One region of the Pseudoalteromonas pernae genome, then DNA from elsewhere that is predicted to be linked to it. Evidence: predicted binding sites of a transcription regulator. Region 1 holds the regulator's gene; each other region holds the start of a gene.

What was found. The regulator LexA, encoded in region 1, represses DNA repair genes until DNA is damaged. The targets are predictions, from matches to a motif close to TACTGTATNNNNATACAGTA.
Region 2: a site for LexA is predicted at 2,502-2,521, ahead of V1358_RS12595 (DNA topoisomerase III). Genes of this name have one in related genera too.
Region 3: a site for LexA is predicted at 3,348-3,367, ahead of V1358_RS05975 (YebG family protein). Genes of this name have one in related genera too.

Annotation. Positions count from the first base shown of each region.
Region 1 is NZ_JBDODM010000004.1:71,943-77,854, forward strand. It holds gene V1358_RS10480 (FG-GAP repeat domain-containing protein) at 1-932, shown strand, start outside; gene V1358_RS10485 (PaaI family thioesterase) at 1,098-1,553, opposite strand; gene grxB (glutaredoxin 2) at 1,566-2,204, opposite strand; gene V1358_RS10495 (DUF924 family protein) at 2,264-2,794, shown strand; gene lexA (transcriptional repressor LexA) at 2,938-3,555, shown strand; gene coxB (cytochrome c oxidase subunit II) at 3,873-5,006, shown strand; gene ctaD (cytochrome c oxidase subunit I) at 5,003-5,912, shown strand, end outside.
Region 2 is NZ_JBDODM010000005.1:3,291-9,202, reverse strand. It holds gene ispA ((2E,6E)-farnesyl diphosphate synthase) at 1-186, opposite strand, end outside; gene V1358_RS12610 (exodeoxyribonuclease VII small subunit) at 195-434, opposite strand; gene pomA (flagellar motor protein PomA) at 728-1,489, shown strand; gene V1358_RS12600 (flagellar motor protein MotB) at 1,492-2,418, shown strand; gene V1358_RS12595 (DNA topoisomerase III) at 2,530-4,452, shown strand; gene V1358_RS12590 (M20 metallopeptidase family protein) at 4,449-5,765, opposite strand; gene V1358_RS12585 (tetratricopeptide repeat protein) at 5,842-5,912, shown strand, end outside.
Region 3 is NZ_JBDODM010000002.1:390,282-396,193, reverse strand. It holds gene V1358_RS05990 (SpoIIE family protein phosphatase) at 1-971, shown strand, start outside; gene V1358_RS05985 (GAF domain-containing protein) at 1,059-1,712, shown strand; gene V1358_RS05980 (amino acid aminotransferase) at 1,761-2,954, shown strand; gene V1358_RS05975 (YebG family protein) at 3,021-3,332, opposite strand; gene V1358_RS05970 (ComEA family DNA-binding protein) at 3,507-3,800, shown strand; gene V1358_RS05965 (DUF6170 family protein) at 3,833-4,135, opposite strand; gene dsbB (disulfide bond formation protein DsbB) at 4,132-4,653, opposite strand; gene V1358_RS05955 (hypothetical protein) at 4,971-5,912, shown strand, end outside.

The DNA.
Region 1 (5,912 bases):
GTGGCTTAAGTTATCCAGCCGCTCTAGATGCTTATGATTGGAACAATGACGGCTTCGAAGATTTACTAGTGAGTGACTTTACAACAAGAAGGATCAAACTATATATCAACGATGGTTTAGGTCAATTTAACTTCACGAAGGATATAGTGATTGAGGGAATAAGGCCTTACGCCTTTACCGTTAATGATTATGACCAAGATGGTCAGCCCGATTTGTTTATTTCTAGTTTCACAGCCGATACATCTGGCGACCTGTATGCTCTAGTGGACAGTATAAGTGAGGCTAAAACTGCCTTATATATCAACGAAAGCGACGTGTTCACAGAAGCTTTGCATATTTCCGACCATGCCGCAATTACACTTGATAGTCATACAGACCCTGTTTCCGGTCAGGTGCAACTGGTTGCCGCAGAAATAGTCGCTGAGGCGGTGAGTGTGTATAGTCAAGGCAGTGGCTTTTCCCGCCTAGTTATTGACAGTAGTGACGCCCCCTATGGTGTTGCATTTGCTGATGTAGATAAAAATGGCAGTGTGGAAGTCCTGTCAGCTCATTACCTTCAACCTCGTTTAAGTGTTCTTTATAACAATGGCAAACAGAAAGGTGATGTTGCAGCGGCTGCTGACGGACTTACCGCTACTGCGGTAGCTGATTTAAATAATGACGGTTATTTAGATGTCGCAACAGGCGAATTTAATACGAAGAAATTTTATTATTTTGCTGGCTACAACTATCAGGATTGTTTGGTAAATCAGGGCACTAATATTGAGCTTAAAGCTGTCTTTACAGAGGGGCAATCGGCTACTCCTCCTCCCGCTCAGCCACAACCTGGCGATAATTCGCCAAGCGATAAAGGGTCAACTGGCGGTACTACTAACTTGCTATTGTTGTTGTTGGCTGCAGGCATTTATTTACGCCGATACTTTAGGGTGTAACCCTCAGCTAAAATGCAAAGGCTCTCAATGAGCCTTTTCTATTTTCCAGCGAAGTGCAAGCAACTTGTCTGTGCTGCGCTTTTAGACTCGTAACAAAGTTTTCTAAATCCGTTGTATTATGTTCGAGTTCAGCATGGCAACACTATTCGCATGTTCGGGCAGCTCTCACCCTTTACTTCTTTTCTCCACCACCGCAGCAGTCATCCTTGAAATACAACACAGATCGCCAGCGCTATTGTAAATCTTAATCTCCCACACCGATGAGCGGCCGCCTAGGTGCACGGGTTTGGTCACGGCTTTGAGTGTGCCGGTGCGTGACGCTTTGAGGTGGTTGGCGTTGATCTCTTGGCCGACGCAGTAGTATTTGCTGGTATCGACAACAAAGTTGGCGGCGTAGCTGGCGACGGTTTCAGCCAATACTACATATGCGCCACCGTGGACGATGCCGATAGGGTTATATAATTCGTTGGTTACTGGCATGGTGGCAACAAGGTAATCGTCGCCGATTTCGCTTATTTCAATGCCGAGCTTGGTCATTAAGGTGCCTTTTTCACCCACGCCAAGGTCGAGCTTTTTACACAGGTCAAAATCGATATCTTGGGCCCAAATACGTTTGCTCATGCTTACTACTCCTTATACAGCAACGTCTGTGAATGTTCTGATGTTGCTCATGGTGGCAACTTGGTGCACATAGTGCTGGATATGTTCGGGAGTGTGCAAGCCTTTTACGACGGTTAGGTTGCGCAAGAAGGGGAAGATAGCAACATCGGCCCATGAGATTTCATCCGGCGCATCGAGCCAAGAGAGCTCATCCAAAGCCCTATCCATGATCGTTATATCTTCATCACTGTGGGCAAGAATATCAGCGAAGGTAGCCCCCAAGAGCGCCTCCTTTTTATCGCAGTAATAGACGATGGCGTTTGGTGTGCCAAATTCCGGTAGAGCGAGTTGCGGCCAGCGCGGTAAGGTTAAGCGTAAAAAGGTAGGTAAGTAGGTCTCTACCCATTTGCTTGCTGGCGTGAGGTAATCACCATGATCCAATGGCATTTTTGCACGTTTGCAGAAATAGGCGGCAATATCGAGGCTTTGCGCCATGGCAATGTTTTGGTTTTTAGCTAATATGGGAACAGTGCTTTTGCCCACTAACTGGATAGCGGTGGTCGTGTCGTCGGCTTGTAAGTAGCATATTTGCACGTCTATATTTCGTGCACGAGCGACCATTGTGGCTTTAACTGAATAAGGGCAATGTTCATAAATGTAGAGTTTCTTCACGGTTAATATTGCCTTGTTTGCAAACGGCTTCACACCCTCTTTACTTTGAAGGAGAGAATATGGATTTTCAATCTGTGTATGATTTTTGGTTTGAGCAATGCCAACCCGAGGACTGGTTCAAAAAGAGTGTAGCGTTTGACGACAAGGTCATTAAGCTATTTTCGCAACTGCATCATGCCGCAGCCATGGGCGAGTTAGCGCATTGGCGCAACACAGCTCAAGGGGCGCTGTGTGAAATCATTGTGCTCGACCAATTCTCGCGCAACATGTTTCGCGATACGCCAAAGGCTTTAGCCTTTGATGGACTCGCACTGTGTTTGGCTCAGCACGCGGTGGATAAGGGTTTCGACATGCAATTGAATGAGCAAGAGCGTCCGTTTATGTACATGCCCTACATGCACAGTGAAAGTAAGGTTATCCATCAGGAGGCTGATAGGTTGTTCAAGCCATTGGATAATTATGAATTTGAAGTGGCGCACAAGAAGATTATTGATCGTTTTGGTCGATACCCGCATCGCAATGAAATACTGGGGCGCAAATCCACGGATGATGAAATTGTGTTTTTAACTCAGCCTAACAGCAGCTTTTAGTATTTAAGCGTTGGCGTAATGACAAAAACCCAAACCTAAGTAGGCGCATTTTTTTGAGCTGAGCAAATTGCCTGATTTTATTTGCGATTTTCTGACAACTGTATATACTCACAGTTAAATGTACTGTATGGAAACCCAGTTGTATGCGTCCTTTAACTAATCGCCAATCGCAAATTTTAGAGCTGATCAAAGTATTTATTAAAGACACAGGCATGCCGCCTACGCGTGCTGAAATTGCACAAACACTGGGGTTTCGCAGTGCGAATGCCGCAGAAGAACACCTTAAAGCCCTTGCTAAAAAAGGGGTGATCAAAATGAAGCCCGGTGCCAGCCGTGGTATTCAATTGGTCGAAGAGGAAGAGCCTGAGCAATTAGGCTTGCCTCTGATAGGTCGCGTCGCTGCCGGTGAACCCATCTTGGCCCAAGAGCACATTGAAAGTCACTGCCAAATCGATCCATTACTGTTTAAGCCTGCCGCTGATTACCTACTACGTGTTGATGGTATGAGTATGAAAGACATCGGTATTATGGACGGCGACCTGCTGGCTGTGCATCGTGCTCAGGTTGCGGAGAACGGCCAAGTGGTGGTTGCGCGTGTTGGTGATGACGTCACCGTGAAGCGTTTAGAGAAAGCCGGTCGTAAAGTATTGCTACATGCAGAAAACGAAGAATTTGCGCCAATCGAAGTCGACCTAGAACATGAATCCTTCAATATTGAGGGTTTAGCGGTTGGTGTTATCCGAAATGCCGATTGGATGTAGTTGTAACGAGTAAATATAGGCCCCCAATACGCCGTTGATTGGGGGTTTCCAGCCCTTTTCTAATTCCTTTTTCTGTACGCTAACAGATTGAAACTCCCCAAAATATTTATTGAAAAAAGCAAAACAAAAACGCCTATTTTCTTGCTATATGCCCAATTCTTGACTAATTGGTTAGATTACAGGCTTTGCTGGTTGCTTTTTAATCGCTTTGTGTAAAGTAAATGTAATCGGCCAGTTCTAAGCATAATAATAATGAAGATTGGCTAGCAGTAACTGCCTCTTCTCTTTTTGCGTTGCGCGTTTTAAGGAGATGGTACATGAAGAAGCTTTGCTCCCTCATGTTGCTGTGTTTGTTTGCCCCGCACTTGGCTTTAGCAAATAGTGATTATAATTTGCGCCCAGGGGTGACCGACATCAGTGAAAATGTTTACCAGTTACACATGACGATATTTATCATCTGCTGTGTCATTGGGGTAATAGTGTTTGGTGTGATGTTCTGGGCCTTACTCAGACACCGCAAATCTAAAGGGGCTAAACCCGCATCTTTCCACGAAAGCACCAAGGTCGAAATACTTTGGACCGCGATCCCATTTTTAATCCTCATAGGTATGGCTGTTCCTGCCACCAAAACCTTGATAGCGATGGAAGACACTTCTAAAGCAGATGTCACCATCAAGATCACCGGTTCACAGTGGAAGTGGCACTACGAATACATGGGCCATGATGTTGGCTTCTACTCGTTGCTCTCAACGCCACAAGAGCAAATTCAAAATGCTCAAGATAAAGGCGAGCATTATTTGCTAGAAGTCGACAAGCCGTTGGTGATCCCAACAGATAAAAAAGTACGCTTTTTAATGACTTCAGACGACGTTATTCACTCTTGGTGGGTGCCGGATTTCGCAGTTAAAAAAGATGCCAATCCAGGCTTTATCAACGAAGCTTGGACCAAGGTAAACGAAGCGGGCATCTACCGCGGCCAATGTGCTGAGCTATGTGGTAAAGACCATGGCTTTATGCCTGTAGTGGTTGAAGCCAAAGCGCCTGAAGAATTCGAAGCGTGGTTGGCTGAGCAAAAACAAGCAGTGCAAGCTCAGGCGGATGCCGATGCTGCCTTGCTTGACCAGACGCTCACTCAAGAAGAGCTTATGGCCACAGGTGAACAAGTTTACATGGCGCGCTGCGCAGCGTGTCACCAACCCACAGGTCTGGGGTTACCGGGTGTATTCCCTGCGATTAAGGACAGCCCTATCGCCAAAGGGGAGATCAAGGACCACATAGATATCGTGGTTCATGGTAAGCCAGGTACAGCGATGCAGGCATTCGTTAGCCAGCTAACACTCAAAGAACTCGCTGCTGTCGTGACTTACCAGCGTAATGCATTTGGCAACGATACTGGTGACACAGTGCAACCAAGTGCGATTCAGGCCGCAATTGATGGGGAAGGACAATGAGTACAGCTGCTGCAACACATGAACATCACGGGCCTGCAACGGGTATTAAACGCTGGCTCTTTACCACTAACCATAAAGACATAGGTACACTTTACCTGTTGTTTTCACTGCTTATGTTTTTGACGGGCGGAGCGATGGCCATGGTCATTCGCGCCGAGCTATTCCAGCCGGGACTACAGCTCGTTGACCCACACTTTTTTAACCAGATGACCACAGTGCATGGCTTAATCATGGTGTTCGGTGCGGTTATGCCAGCCTTTACGGGACTAGCTAACTGGATGATCCCGATGATGATTGGCGCGCCAGATATGGCGCTTCCGCGTATGAACAACTGGAGCTTCTGGATTTTACCATTCGCGTTTGCGATTTTATTGTTGTCGCTGTTTATGGAAGGTGGTGGTCCGGCGTTTGGTTGGACTTTCTACGCGCCACTTTCAACGACTTATAGTAACGACAACACAGCGTTGTTTGTGTTCGCGGTGCACATCATGGGTATCAGCTCCATTATGGGGGCTATAAACGTGATTGTTACCATAGTGAACTTACGCGCACCAGGTATGACGTGGATGAAACTGCCGCTGTTTGTGTGGACATGGTTGATCACCGCCTTCCTGCTGATTGCGGTTATGCCAGTGCTTGCCGGTGCGGTAACCATGGTACTCACGGATAAATACTTTGGTACCGACTTCTTCAATGCCGCAGGGGGTGGTGATCCAGTCATGTTCCAGCATATTTTCTGGTTCTTTGGTCACCCTGAGGTATACATCATGATTTTACCGGCATTCGGTATTATCTCGACGATTGTACCTACCTTCTCGCGTAAAAAGCTGTTTGGGTATGCGTCGATGGTGTACGCCACCGCATCTATCGCCTTGTTGTCATTTGTGGTGTGGGCGCACCATATGT
Region 2 (5,912 bases), on a different contig from region 1:
GTTAGCACCCAACATATTGCCAACGCAATATACAAGGAAGGGACGTAGTCGTTTTCCGCCGTTTTGAACACTGTATTGGGTTGCAGCTAGGATGCGAGCTTGTGCCGCGCTTTGGGTCGCAAAATAATGTTCCAGTGTCGTGACAACATCGTCTTGTGCTTGCGCTAACGCATTTTTTAATTCCACTGGTAACACTACTCTTGGTCATCCATTGGTGTTAATTCAGCATTGAGATCATTGCTCATCAGCATGCTGACTTTTTGTTGTGCAGAATCTAGTTTCTGCGCAGAGACATTGGCTAGCGATATGCCGCGTTCGAACTGCTTAAGTGAGTGCTCTAAAGGCATATCACCTTGTTCCATTTCGGTGACGATTTGGCTCAGTTCGTTGATTGCGTCCTCAAAACTGAGGTTTTCTGGTTTTTTTTGGGCCATTGCCTTTACGCTCGTTACTGATTTATAAGAGCGCCAATTTTAGGGGTATTGTGCATTTTGGTCAAAGTGCACGAGATAATTTCACTGCAAAGCAGCTTAAGACTGCTAATTTTATTAAAACAACTAAAGTCTACTAACGCTATTAATGTTAGATTAAGCTTTAAAAAATGATTCAAGTAATTCAGCAAGTTGCCGATAGCTTAAGAGTATTTATAATAACGACAGAATTTTAGGCACCAAAGCATACGCTTGTCTTGAGGTGCACTAAAGCAGTGACAGTGGGTGGAGGACGTGTGGATTTAGCAACCATAATAGGTATTCTCGGGGCAATCGGCTTCGTTGTGATGGCTATGGTACTCGGTGGAGACATTAGTATCTTCGTTGATACGCAGTCCATACTTATCGTTTTCGCCGGTTCACTGTTTGTTGTATTAGCCAACTTCACCATGGGCCAGTTTTTTGCCATAGGTAAAGTCGCGGCAAAAGCCTTCATGTTTAAAATTGAATCACCAGATGAATTGATCGAGAAAGCAGTTGAACTGGCTGACTCTGCTCGTAAAGGTGGCTTCCTTGCTTTAGAAGAAGCAGAAATCTCGAACAAATTTATGCGCAAAGGCATCGATATGTTGGTTGATGGCCACGATGCAGACGTAGTGCGCGCAACGTTGCAAAAAGACATAGCGTTGACGACGACTCGCCATGAACAAGGCGCAGGCCTGTTTAAAGCGTTGGGCGATGTTGCTCCAGCGATGGGGATGATTGGTACGCTAATCGGTCTAGTAGCGATGCTCTCGAACATGGATGACCCCAAAGCAATTGGTCCAGCCATGGCGGTTGCGCTTCTTACTACATTATATGGTGCATTCTTAGCGAACGTTGTTGCCATTCCAATTCAATCTAAACTCGAACTGCGCAAAGGCGAAGAAGAGCTGAATCAGCGTCTTATTCTGGATGCTATTTTAGGTATCCAAGACGGTCAAAACCCGAAAGTAATTGAAGGTATCTTGAAGAACTATCTGGCTGAGTCTAAGCGCCAGGTTGATACCGAGGAGTAGGTATGTCGGATGAGGAAAAGTGTAAATGTCCTCCCCCCGGGCTACCGGCTTGGATGGGGACATTTGCTGACTTAATGTCACTACTGATGTGTTTCTTCGTACTGCTTCTGGCTTTCTCAGAGATGGATGTGCTTAAGTTTAAGCAAATAGCGGGTTCGATGAAGTTCGCATTCGGTGTGCAAAATAAACTCGAAGTAAAAGACATTCCCAAAGGTACCAGCGTTATTGCGATGGAATTCAAACCGGGTCGCCCTGATCCGACGCCGATTGAAACAATCCAACAGCAAACTGTAGAAATGACTCAGCAAATGCTTGAGTTTCAAGCTGGGGAAGAAGACTCTGCAGGTGGTCGTCAAGAACAACGGGGCGAGCAGCGTGGTGGTGAGTCTGCCAGTACCGCAGAAGAACAGTCTCAGCAACAAGCCATTGCCGCCGCTGACCAAGAGCGCGTAAACGATCTCGTGAAGAAAATTGCGCAGCAACTTGAGCAACAAATCATTGATGGCGCGATTGAACTTGAATCACTTGGTCAACAGATCATTATTCGTATTCGCGAAAATGGCTCTTTCCCCTCAGGGAGTGCGTTTTTACAGCCGAAATTTAAGCCTATCGTGCAAGAAATCGCTGTGTTATTAAAAGACGTGCCGGGTGAGATCACTGTGTCCGGTCACACCGATGATTTCCAAGTATCGAACGAGCTCTACACCAATAACTGGGATCTCAGTGCCAAGCGTGCTGTTGCGGTTGCCAGTGAAATGCAAAAGGTAGATGGGTTTGATAAAACGAGGATGGTTGTCGTAGGGCATGCAGATACGCGACCACTCGTCCCCAATGAAACTGACGATGATCGTAAGCGCAATCGTCGCGTTGAGATCTCCATCATGCAGGGTAAGGCCAAAGAGTCTGAACCTATTGAAGTCGTTCAGTAATACAGTTCTCATCTCGGTGTGCACTCGCGTACACCGAGCTTTAATCTTCTTTCATCACGCGCGAAATTACACTACACTGTCGTTACTGTATGGATAAACAGTTGTTGTGCTATGAAGCTATATATTGCAGAAAAACCTTCTTTAGGGCGTGCCATTGCCGCGGCCCTGCCAAAACCCCACAATAAAAAAGAGGGTTACATTGAACTTGGTAATGGCGATTGCGTGACCTGGTGCATCGGCCATTTGCTCGAACAAGCTGAACCCGACGATTACGATGCAGCTTATAAAAAGTGGCAATTGCAGCATCTGCCTATTATTCCTGCGCAGTGGCAGTTGAAAGCAAAAAGCAAAACTCGCAAACAACTCTCCTTAGTTAAAAAGTTGATCAAGCAAGCTTCGCAACTCGTGCATGCTGGTGATCCAGATAGAGAAGGGCAGCTACTTGTTGATGAAGTCATTTCTCAAGCAAATATAAGTGCGGCTAAAAAGCAAAGTATCCAAAGACTGCTGATCAGTGATTTAAACTTACCGGCAGTGAAAAAAGCATTATCGCAGTTGCGCGCCAATGCTGATTTTATCCCTTTGAGTGTATCGGCGTTGGCTCGCTCCCGTGCAGATTGGCTATTTGGTATGAATTTGACCCGGGCTTACACCCTTGCGGGGCAAAAAGGGGGATATCAAGGTGTGTTGTCGGTAGGACGCGTGCAAACCCCTGTGCTAGGCCTAGTGGTAGCGCGTGATAAGGAAATAAATGAGTTTGTAAGCAAACCTTTTTATGAAGTTGAAGCCTTGATGCGCACCCAAAATCAACAAGGCTTTACATTAAAATGGCAACCGAGTGAAGCGTGTCAGCCTTATCAAGATGACCAAGGCCGAGTGCTCGTTAAAGCTCTTGCTGATAACGTGATTTCACGTATCACTGGTCAACAAGGAACGGTCACTGATGTTAAGCGAGCTGAGAAAAAAGAACAGGTAGCCCTTCCTTATAACCTGTCTGCTCTGCAAATTGATGCGGCGAAACGTTTTGGGCTTGCCGCGAAAGTGGTGCTCGACACCTGTCAAAGCCTGTATGAGAAACATACCTTAATTACCTATCCGCGCTCGGATAATCGTTACCTGCCTAACGACCATTTTTCCCAAGCGAAAAACATTATTGATAGTGTTGTTGCTAATGGTGTGTTTACTCAAGAACAGCTGAGCACGGTTAACACCACCAAGAAAGTACGCTGTTTTAATGATACTAAGGTTGCTGCGCACCATGCCATTGTACCGACCAACAAAAAGACTTCAGCACAATTAACTAGCACAGAGCGTCAGATTTATGAGCTCATTTGTCGCCAATATGTGATGCAGTTTATGCCAGCTTATCGTTATAACCAGACCGACGTAGAAGTCGATATTGCAGGTGGAAAATTTACCACCAAAGCCAAAGAAGAAATTGAACTTGGCTACAAAGTATTGCTGCCCAAAAAGGAAGACAAAGAAGTACAAGCATTGCCAACCTTGGTAGTTGGCGAGCAGGTATTGTGTGAAGATGCACGCCGACTTGATAAAAACACTACGCCTCCAGCACATTTTACCGATGCCACTATTTTGTCAGCAATGACGGCAATTAGTCGTTATGTGAAAGATAAAGACATACGTAAAGTGCTACGCGAAACAGACGGCCTTGGTACCGAAGCGACACGCGCGAGTATTATCGAGCTGTTATTTAAGCGTGGCTTTTTAGCGCGAAATGGTAAATCGATAATTGCAACCGACGCGGGCGTGGCGCTGATTAATGCACTTCCAGAAACACTATCGACCCCAGATATGACCGCGCACTGGGAAATGGCGCTGGCGCAAATAGCAGAAAAGCAGCTGAAGTATGAAGACTTTATGCAGCCATTATTGGGGCAGTTAGGTTCGTTAATTGAAGAAGCAAAAACCTGCGACAGTCGCCAGTTTGCGCATATCAAAAGTCAGGTGAAGAGAAAGTTTAAAGGCGCGAGAAGAAAAAGCCCGCGCCCGAAAAGTACTAAAGCGTCAGTTTAGTCGTTAAACAAAGCGACAGCGGCATTACTCATTGCGCTAACACCGGTTGGGATCGCCTTTTGGTAATCAGGTGCGAACTTGCTTGAATGCAATGAAGGCAATTGTGTATTGTTCGCCATTGCATCGTTGTAAGTGTCAGGATTAACGCCACCTAACCAAAATAAGGTGATAGGCAGGTTGTCCTCGGTGCGCCCGAACAAACCAAAGTCTTCGCCAGCCATTACTGGCTCAGTCAACTCAACATTACTTTCACCAATTGCTGCTTTAATTGCAGAGGTTACGCGCGCTGTTTGTTCAGGATTATTATAGGTAGAGGGAATAGACTCGCCCTCATGAACGACCACCTCTGGGTAAAGTGACTCTTCCAAACCTGCACTTGCGGCAATACCGGCAGTAATGCGCTTAATGGCAGCGATTTGCTGTTCGCGTACCGCAGGGTTATAGCTACGCAATGTGAGTTGCAGCTTTACTTCGTTTGAAATCACATTGTGTTTAGAACCGCCGTGGATAGAGCCCACTGTGACCACCGAGGGCTCCAGTGGCGATAGCTCACGGCTAGTAATAGTTTGCAATGCCAGCACGATACGTGATGCGATGACTACGGGGTCAATAGTTGTGTGAGGATATGCGCCATGTCCGCCTTTACCTTTTACATGGATATCCACTGAATCAACGCTCGCCATGGTGTATTCAGGCTTAAGTGCCACTTTGCCAGCGGGAACACTGGCGCTCACATGCAGAGCGATTATGTGATCAGGCTTTGCGAATTTATCGAATAGCCCTTCTTTAAGCATTGCTTTTGCACCTGCACCCACTTCTTCAGCTGGTTGGGCAACCATCATCAATGTACCTTGCCATTTATCTTTGTTGGCAACTAAGTGTTGTGCTGTGCCAATAAAGCTGGTCATGTGAATATCATGACCACAGCCGTGCATAACGCCTACTTGTGCACCTTCTTTATTAGTCACAGTTACTTTCGACGCATACGGTACGCCTGTTTCTTCAGTAATGGGTAAGCCATCAGTATCGGTGCGGATCATCACAGTTGGTCCATCGCCGTTTTTCATGATACCAACAACACCGTAACCGCCGACTTCATCCGTTACGCTAAAACCAAGCTTTTTAAGCTGTTTAGCGATTTTTTTGCCGGTTTCTTTCTCAGAGAAAGAAAGCTCAGGAGATTGATGTAAGTCGAGGTAGATTTTCTCGAGTTCAGGGAGGCTTTCTTTTACATCGATATTTGCATGGACTGGGACAGTAGCAGCCAGCACAATCGCGGTACCGACCATTGTCATTTTATGTAGAAATCCCATAATAATCCTTAAGACTTGTAATAATTAGCTTTGCCTCCATATCAAAGCGTAATTCTAAATAGATGGCAACTTAACCATGACGAACAAAATTCAAGTAACCGCTGAAAACATCCAGCAGGTATTAGGACAAACATCAGAAGAGAATAT
Region 3 (5,912 bases), on a different contig from region 1:
TGAGCGATATTGCCAGGGAGATGAACCGCTGTTTGGATCAACTGCTACCTTCACACATGTTTTGTGCCGCGACCATATTCGAGATAAATGCATCTGCTAATAGCGCGACATTTTGGATGGGAGGGCTTCCCGATGGCTTTCTTATCAGCCAAAATGGCGATGTGCAGTTAAGCCTTGAATCCATGCATATGGCACTGGGCGTACTTGAAGATGATGAGTTTGAGCGAGATGTGGTGCACGTTTCATTGCACGAAGGGGCTCGGATTGTCCTATACACTGACGGTATCACAGAAGCAGAAAACCGCCATGGAGAGCAATTCGGTTACGACCGACTTACTGAGGCATTCAGTGCGCAGCATAAGGTGACGACTGAGCAAATAATCGAGCGTGTGCGTAACTTTACCCAGTGTGAGTTACAACAGGATGACTACAGTGTGGTGCTGGTTGACCCAATACCTCATGAAGTTGATTCATCGCGCAATAAGGCGATTAGTCCGCTTCCTGTATCATTGAATTTAGCGCTCGATGCGCAGCAATTAAAAACTTTAGATCCCGTTGCTCAGCTTATCGACTTGGTTGCTAACCTGCCAGGTTTGAACTCCCACAAGTCATCACTTTTCATCCTTTTATCAGAAGCCTATAACAATGCTTTGGAGCATGGAATCTTAGGGTTAGATTCACAAATGAAGCTCTCGGATGATGGCTTTGTCGAATACTATTCGCTGCGTGAAACTCGGCTCAGTGAGCTCGTTGAGGGGGAGATCAGCATTAATATTGAGTATCAGCCGCATAATCGCTCTCTTATCTTGAGTGTCACTGACTCTGGAGAAGGGTTTAAAGTAAAGAGCCAACAACGAGACCAAAGTTACCGAAGTTTTGGCCGAGGCATTACCTTAATGCATGAAATTGCAGAACAAGTTCGCTATAACCAAAGCGGCAACCAAGTGTTCGTTACCTACCGTATTCAATAGTCTCTCACGATCGCCTAACTAATTATTGCGCGTTGTATTTCCCCTATGTTAGCATCCATCTGAAGTTTTAGATGTTTGGACGGCTAAATGGCTTTTTCATATAACGACGCGGCGCAACTACAAAGTGATGCGCACTACACACAAAATTATCAAACTCAGTTGCGTGACTACCTAGGTGAAGCTGCGCCCCAGGTGCAATGGCAATACTTGATCCCAGAGTTGGGAGAGGGCGGTGCATGCAGTTTATTTGGTCATCTACAAGACGAGCCATTTAGCCTAACAGAGCACCTAGATACAAATGCACAACCGCAGTTGTCCAAACTTCAGGCGATAGTCGATTTTGTCGTTGAGCAAAGTGGTGTGGATTGGTTTGGTATTTATCAGTCTCGCGATGTCGACGGTGAACCACAATTACTAAAATTAGCCTATCATGGTGCGCCGAGCCGTCCATTGTTTCCAATTAACGAAGCCTTCGCTGCCACCAGTAACAATGTACAGGTCGTCATGTCTGGAAAAGCGCGCATTATCAATGATGTGGAAGACTATGTTGCCAAGGGTGGCGAATACTATACATGCGACCCTAAAGTGAAGTCAGAATCCTGCTTGCCGCTTTATTCGCAGCAGGGTAAAGTAGTGGGCATAGTCGATGCGGAAGCATTCAGCAAAGATTTTTTTACCCCCGAACGTATTGCCCTATTAGTTGCCGCTTGCCAGGAAATTGTCGAGCACTTACCAGCGTAATGTGTACCGGGATCTACGCTAACCACAGAGATAAATAAAGAGAGTTCCATGTTCTCACAATTAAAACCATTACCGACTGATCCTATCCTTGGACTGATGGCTGCGTTTAAAGCTGATACCAATGCAAACAAAATTGACTTAGGTGTTGGCGTTTACAAAGATGAGCACGGTGATACCCCCGTGCTACGTGCAGTAAAAAAAGCGGAAGAATTTCGTTTAGCGAATGAAACTACCAAGACCTACATTGGTCTGGCAGGTAATTTGGATTATTGTCAGAAGATGGAGCAATTGCTGCTAGGTGATGCGCACCCAGCGTTGCTTGCTAACCGCGTACGCACGGCTCAAGCACCAGGTGGTACTGGCTCGTTGCGTGTAGCGGCTGAATTTATCAAACGCTGTAACAATGACGCGACGGTTTGGGTAACAACGCCAACATGGGCCAATCATATCAGCCTATTTGAAGCGGCAGGTTTAACAGTAAAAGAATACCCTTACTACGACTACGAGAATAAGGGTTTACTGTTTGATCAAATGGTCAACGCTCTTAGCCAAATCCCAGCGGGTGATGTGGTACTTCTACACGCATGTTGCCACAACCCAAGCGGCATGGATCTTAATGCTGAGCAGTGGAAAACCGTGACCGAAATCGCGAAAGCACAAGGTTTCACAGTGTTAGTTGATATTGCATACCAAGGTTTTGGTACTAGCTTAGACGAAGATGCTGCAGGTCTACGTCACCTTGCTTCGCAAGTGGAAGAATTGATCATCTGTTCTTCTTGTTCGAAGAACTTTGGCCTGTACCGTGAACGTATTGGTGCGTGTTCAATCATATCTAAGGATGCGGCGGCTGCGGATGTTTCTAACTCAGTGATGCTAAGCGTAGTTCGTAGTATTTACTCAATGCCACCTGCACACGGTGCTGATATCGTAAATACCATTCTTTCTAGCTCTGAGCTAACCACTATGTGGCATGAAGAGCTGGATGAAATGCGCTCTCGTATCAATGGCTTGCGTTCGTTACTAAAAGAAAAGCTAAATGCCAAGTGTGAAGGCATGGATTTCTCATTCATTGAGAACCAACACGGTATGTTCTCGTTCCTTGGTATTAACAAAGAGCAAATCGATCGTCTGCAAAAAGAATATTCAATTTACATCGTGGGCTCTAGCCGAGTAAACGTTGCGGGTATTAGCGAAGCGAACATTGATTACTTCGCAAATGCAGTTGCTGATGTAACTAAATAACCTAAGTAATTAGGCACAGAAAAAGCCAGCATTGATGCTGGCTTTTTTGTACGTAAACAAAAGGTGTTAGGCTTCTTTTGTTTTTAACTCAGTGACGTTTTCATCGTTTTTAACCGCTTTTGATTTTTTTGCGGCTTTCTCTGATGATGGTACTGAGCCTTTAAGTACTTGCATAAAGTCTTCTTTTTGCTTAGCAATTTGTAGCGCTAGGCTTTCAACTTGTTGCTCACTCAATGGCACGTCTACCGCGCTGATCAAGCTTTCTAAGTTTTCTGCAATATCGAGCATCTTGTCATAAGCATCGGCTTCTTTCTTACTAGTAAAGGTCATGCGCTCGACTCCATCTCTTTCTACTACGTACTTAACCACAACAGCCATGGGATCTCCTAACTATACTGTTTTTTTATACAGTGAGATTAGAGGTTAGTACTGTAATCGTCAAGGAGTTTTTGATTTATAAAAACTCTAGTTCCTAATTTGACAACAATTGCATTATCAACTTTATTTATAAAAGCGGTACAAAGGAAGACTCATTACTTTAAGGAGAGAAGTATGAAACTAGCTACAGCTACAGCCCTTTCATTACTATTAAGTATTTCAACACCACTGATTGCAAAGCCAGTGGACACAGTAAATGTTGAAAATAAAGTAATGGATAAAGTGAGTATCAATAAGGCGTCGGTGGAACAACTGCAGTCATTACCAGGGATTGGTCCGTCAAAGGCTGCTGCGATTGTTGATTATCGTCAGCAAAATGGAAAGTTCACTGCCATCGAACAATTGCAAAATGTGCCAGGGATAGGGAGTAAGCTATTGGCAAAAGTAAAAGATCGGATCACGCTTTAATGCGTAGGAAGTGAGAGTAAGCCAAGGCAGCGTTAGCTGCCTTTTTTGTACTGACTGATAGCTTCATCGAGGTGTAAGCACGCAAAATAATGGCGTACGGGCAGCACCAATATGGGATAAGCTATACCGGCTAGCAGCAACCAAGGCAGCATGCTCCAACCTTCGAATCGCACCAAGAGTAAAAACAGTGGCGTGATCAGTAAGAGTTTCAAAATATTCATGAAAATTCTTTGTTGAGGCTGCAACAATGCTAACGCATCAGCCACCAAAGCGAGACGCTCACGGTGGCTAAATGATTGCAAAGCTGGAATTTGACTGGCGAGAAAATAAATCATGCGTTTTTAGGTTTAAATAGCAAACTAGCAATAGTCACTATGATAGCAGCAGCGGCCAGTGCAGCGAAGATTACTTGCATCCAACCAGGCATAGATAAGCCTAAAAATTGCCAATCAATGTTGCCGCAGTCACCTGTTGCAGCGAAAAAGCTTGGGATCCATTCATGTAGGGGCATAAAGCTTGGGAAGTTAGGTTCAAACTCACAAACAAATGCAAACGGGTCGGTGGTGGTTTGCATCATGATGTGCTCCCTGGCGATGAGCAGACCCCAGATACTGGCCACCAACCAAGTGGCAAAGCCAAGCAAACGTGACCACATTTGCGCTGGGTTTATAGCGCCCAGTAGGCCTGCTGCAAGCACGCCCAATACCGCGGTACGTTGATAAATACACATGATACAAGGCGCTAAGTCCATCGCGTATTGAAAATACAAGGCAGTTGCCTCGAACAAAAAAGCAATCAATGCCAATAACAACCAAGGAGCACGTGTGCGCGAGATGCTACTTAACCAACTCATAATATTCTCTTTTTAATTTTTATTCAGGGGATTATGCCCACGCTATCTAGGCTATGCAAGTGCATACGCTGATACCACTCAGCGCTTCTGATGCTAGTGTTCGTCGGTTGCGTTGTCATCTTGCAAGGCGAGTCGACAAATAAGCCATTCCTGCACTATTATTTTTATATAGTTATCAATAATTCATGCCAAATTGAGGCTGTATTTGTATTTTGAACTGTCAGAGGATAGCTTGATTATAGGGACATAATTCTACCAGAGTGTGTTGGGTTGATTTTGTAGCGATATGAAGTGGCCTCCCAAGCAAAGAGGGAACGATGAAATTGAAAATGGTATTAGCAACAGCCTCACTATTAATCGCAGGTCATTGCATTGCATCTCAACAAGAACAAGACAAAGAGCCTGCTCCCACGCCTCAAAAGGAACAAAGCGCAGAGTCTTCAAGCACGTCTACTTTAGAAGAGACCGCTGATTATCTTAGGGGCAATCTCGATGTATTTATGCAAGATACCGCCGCTTGGTTGGACGGTTTATCTATGTATGAATCTGATACCCATAGAGCGAGGGCGAAAGGGTATGTGCAACTGTCTTGGTTACCACAAAGAGCTAATCTAGGCGAATTTGACGCTAAGTTTAAGGTTAAATTTTATCTTCCCAAATGGGAGAACCGCATATCCCTTGTATTAGATAATGACGATGAAGATGATTTGAAGCTTGATTATGAAGCAGAGCCGATTATTCAAGAGGACTCAGATAGGTTAAATATCGCATTACAATCACTAACAGAGTTTGAAAACTTACTGTCATTAAAGTATCGATTGGGGCTATCTCGTGGTCAGCTTTACGCTCGAACAGAGCTAAAGAAAAGTTTCGTTTTCAGTAACTTTGAATTCAGTGTCAGTCCTCGAATTGACTACTTTTCTTCTGATGGTTGGGCACCGGGCCTTAAATCGGCAGTAACCTATCCAATGGGCAAGGACCTAATTTCCGCGTCAGTGAGCTGGCAAAAATTTCAGTTTGAGCCTTACGCAGAAGAAAAGGCTGGCATTTATTGGGTAAGAAACCTCGAAGATGAAAAGTTATTGGTCAGTGGTGTGCAGTACGTTAAATATTCCGATGGGATCGATGCATACTTAACATCGGTTCGCTATCGCGAAAAGATCTACAAAGATTGGGCATACCTTGAAGTCGAGCCTTTCGTTCTGTTTAAGAAACCTTTGGACTACCGTCGAGAATTTGGCATAGGCTTGAGGCTCATC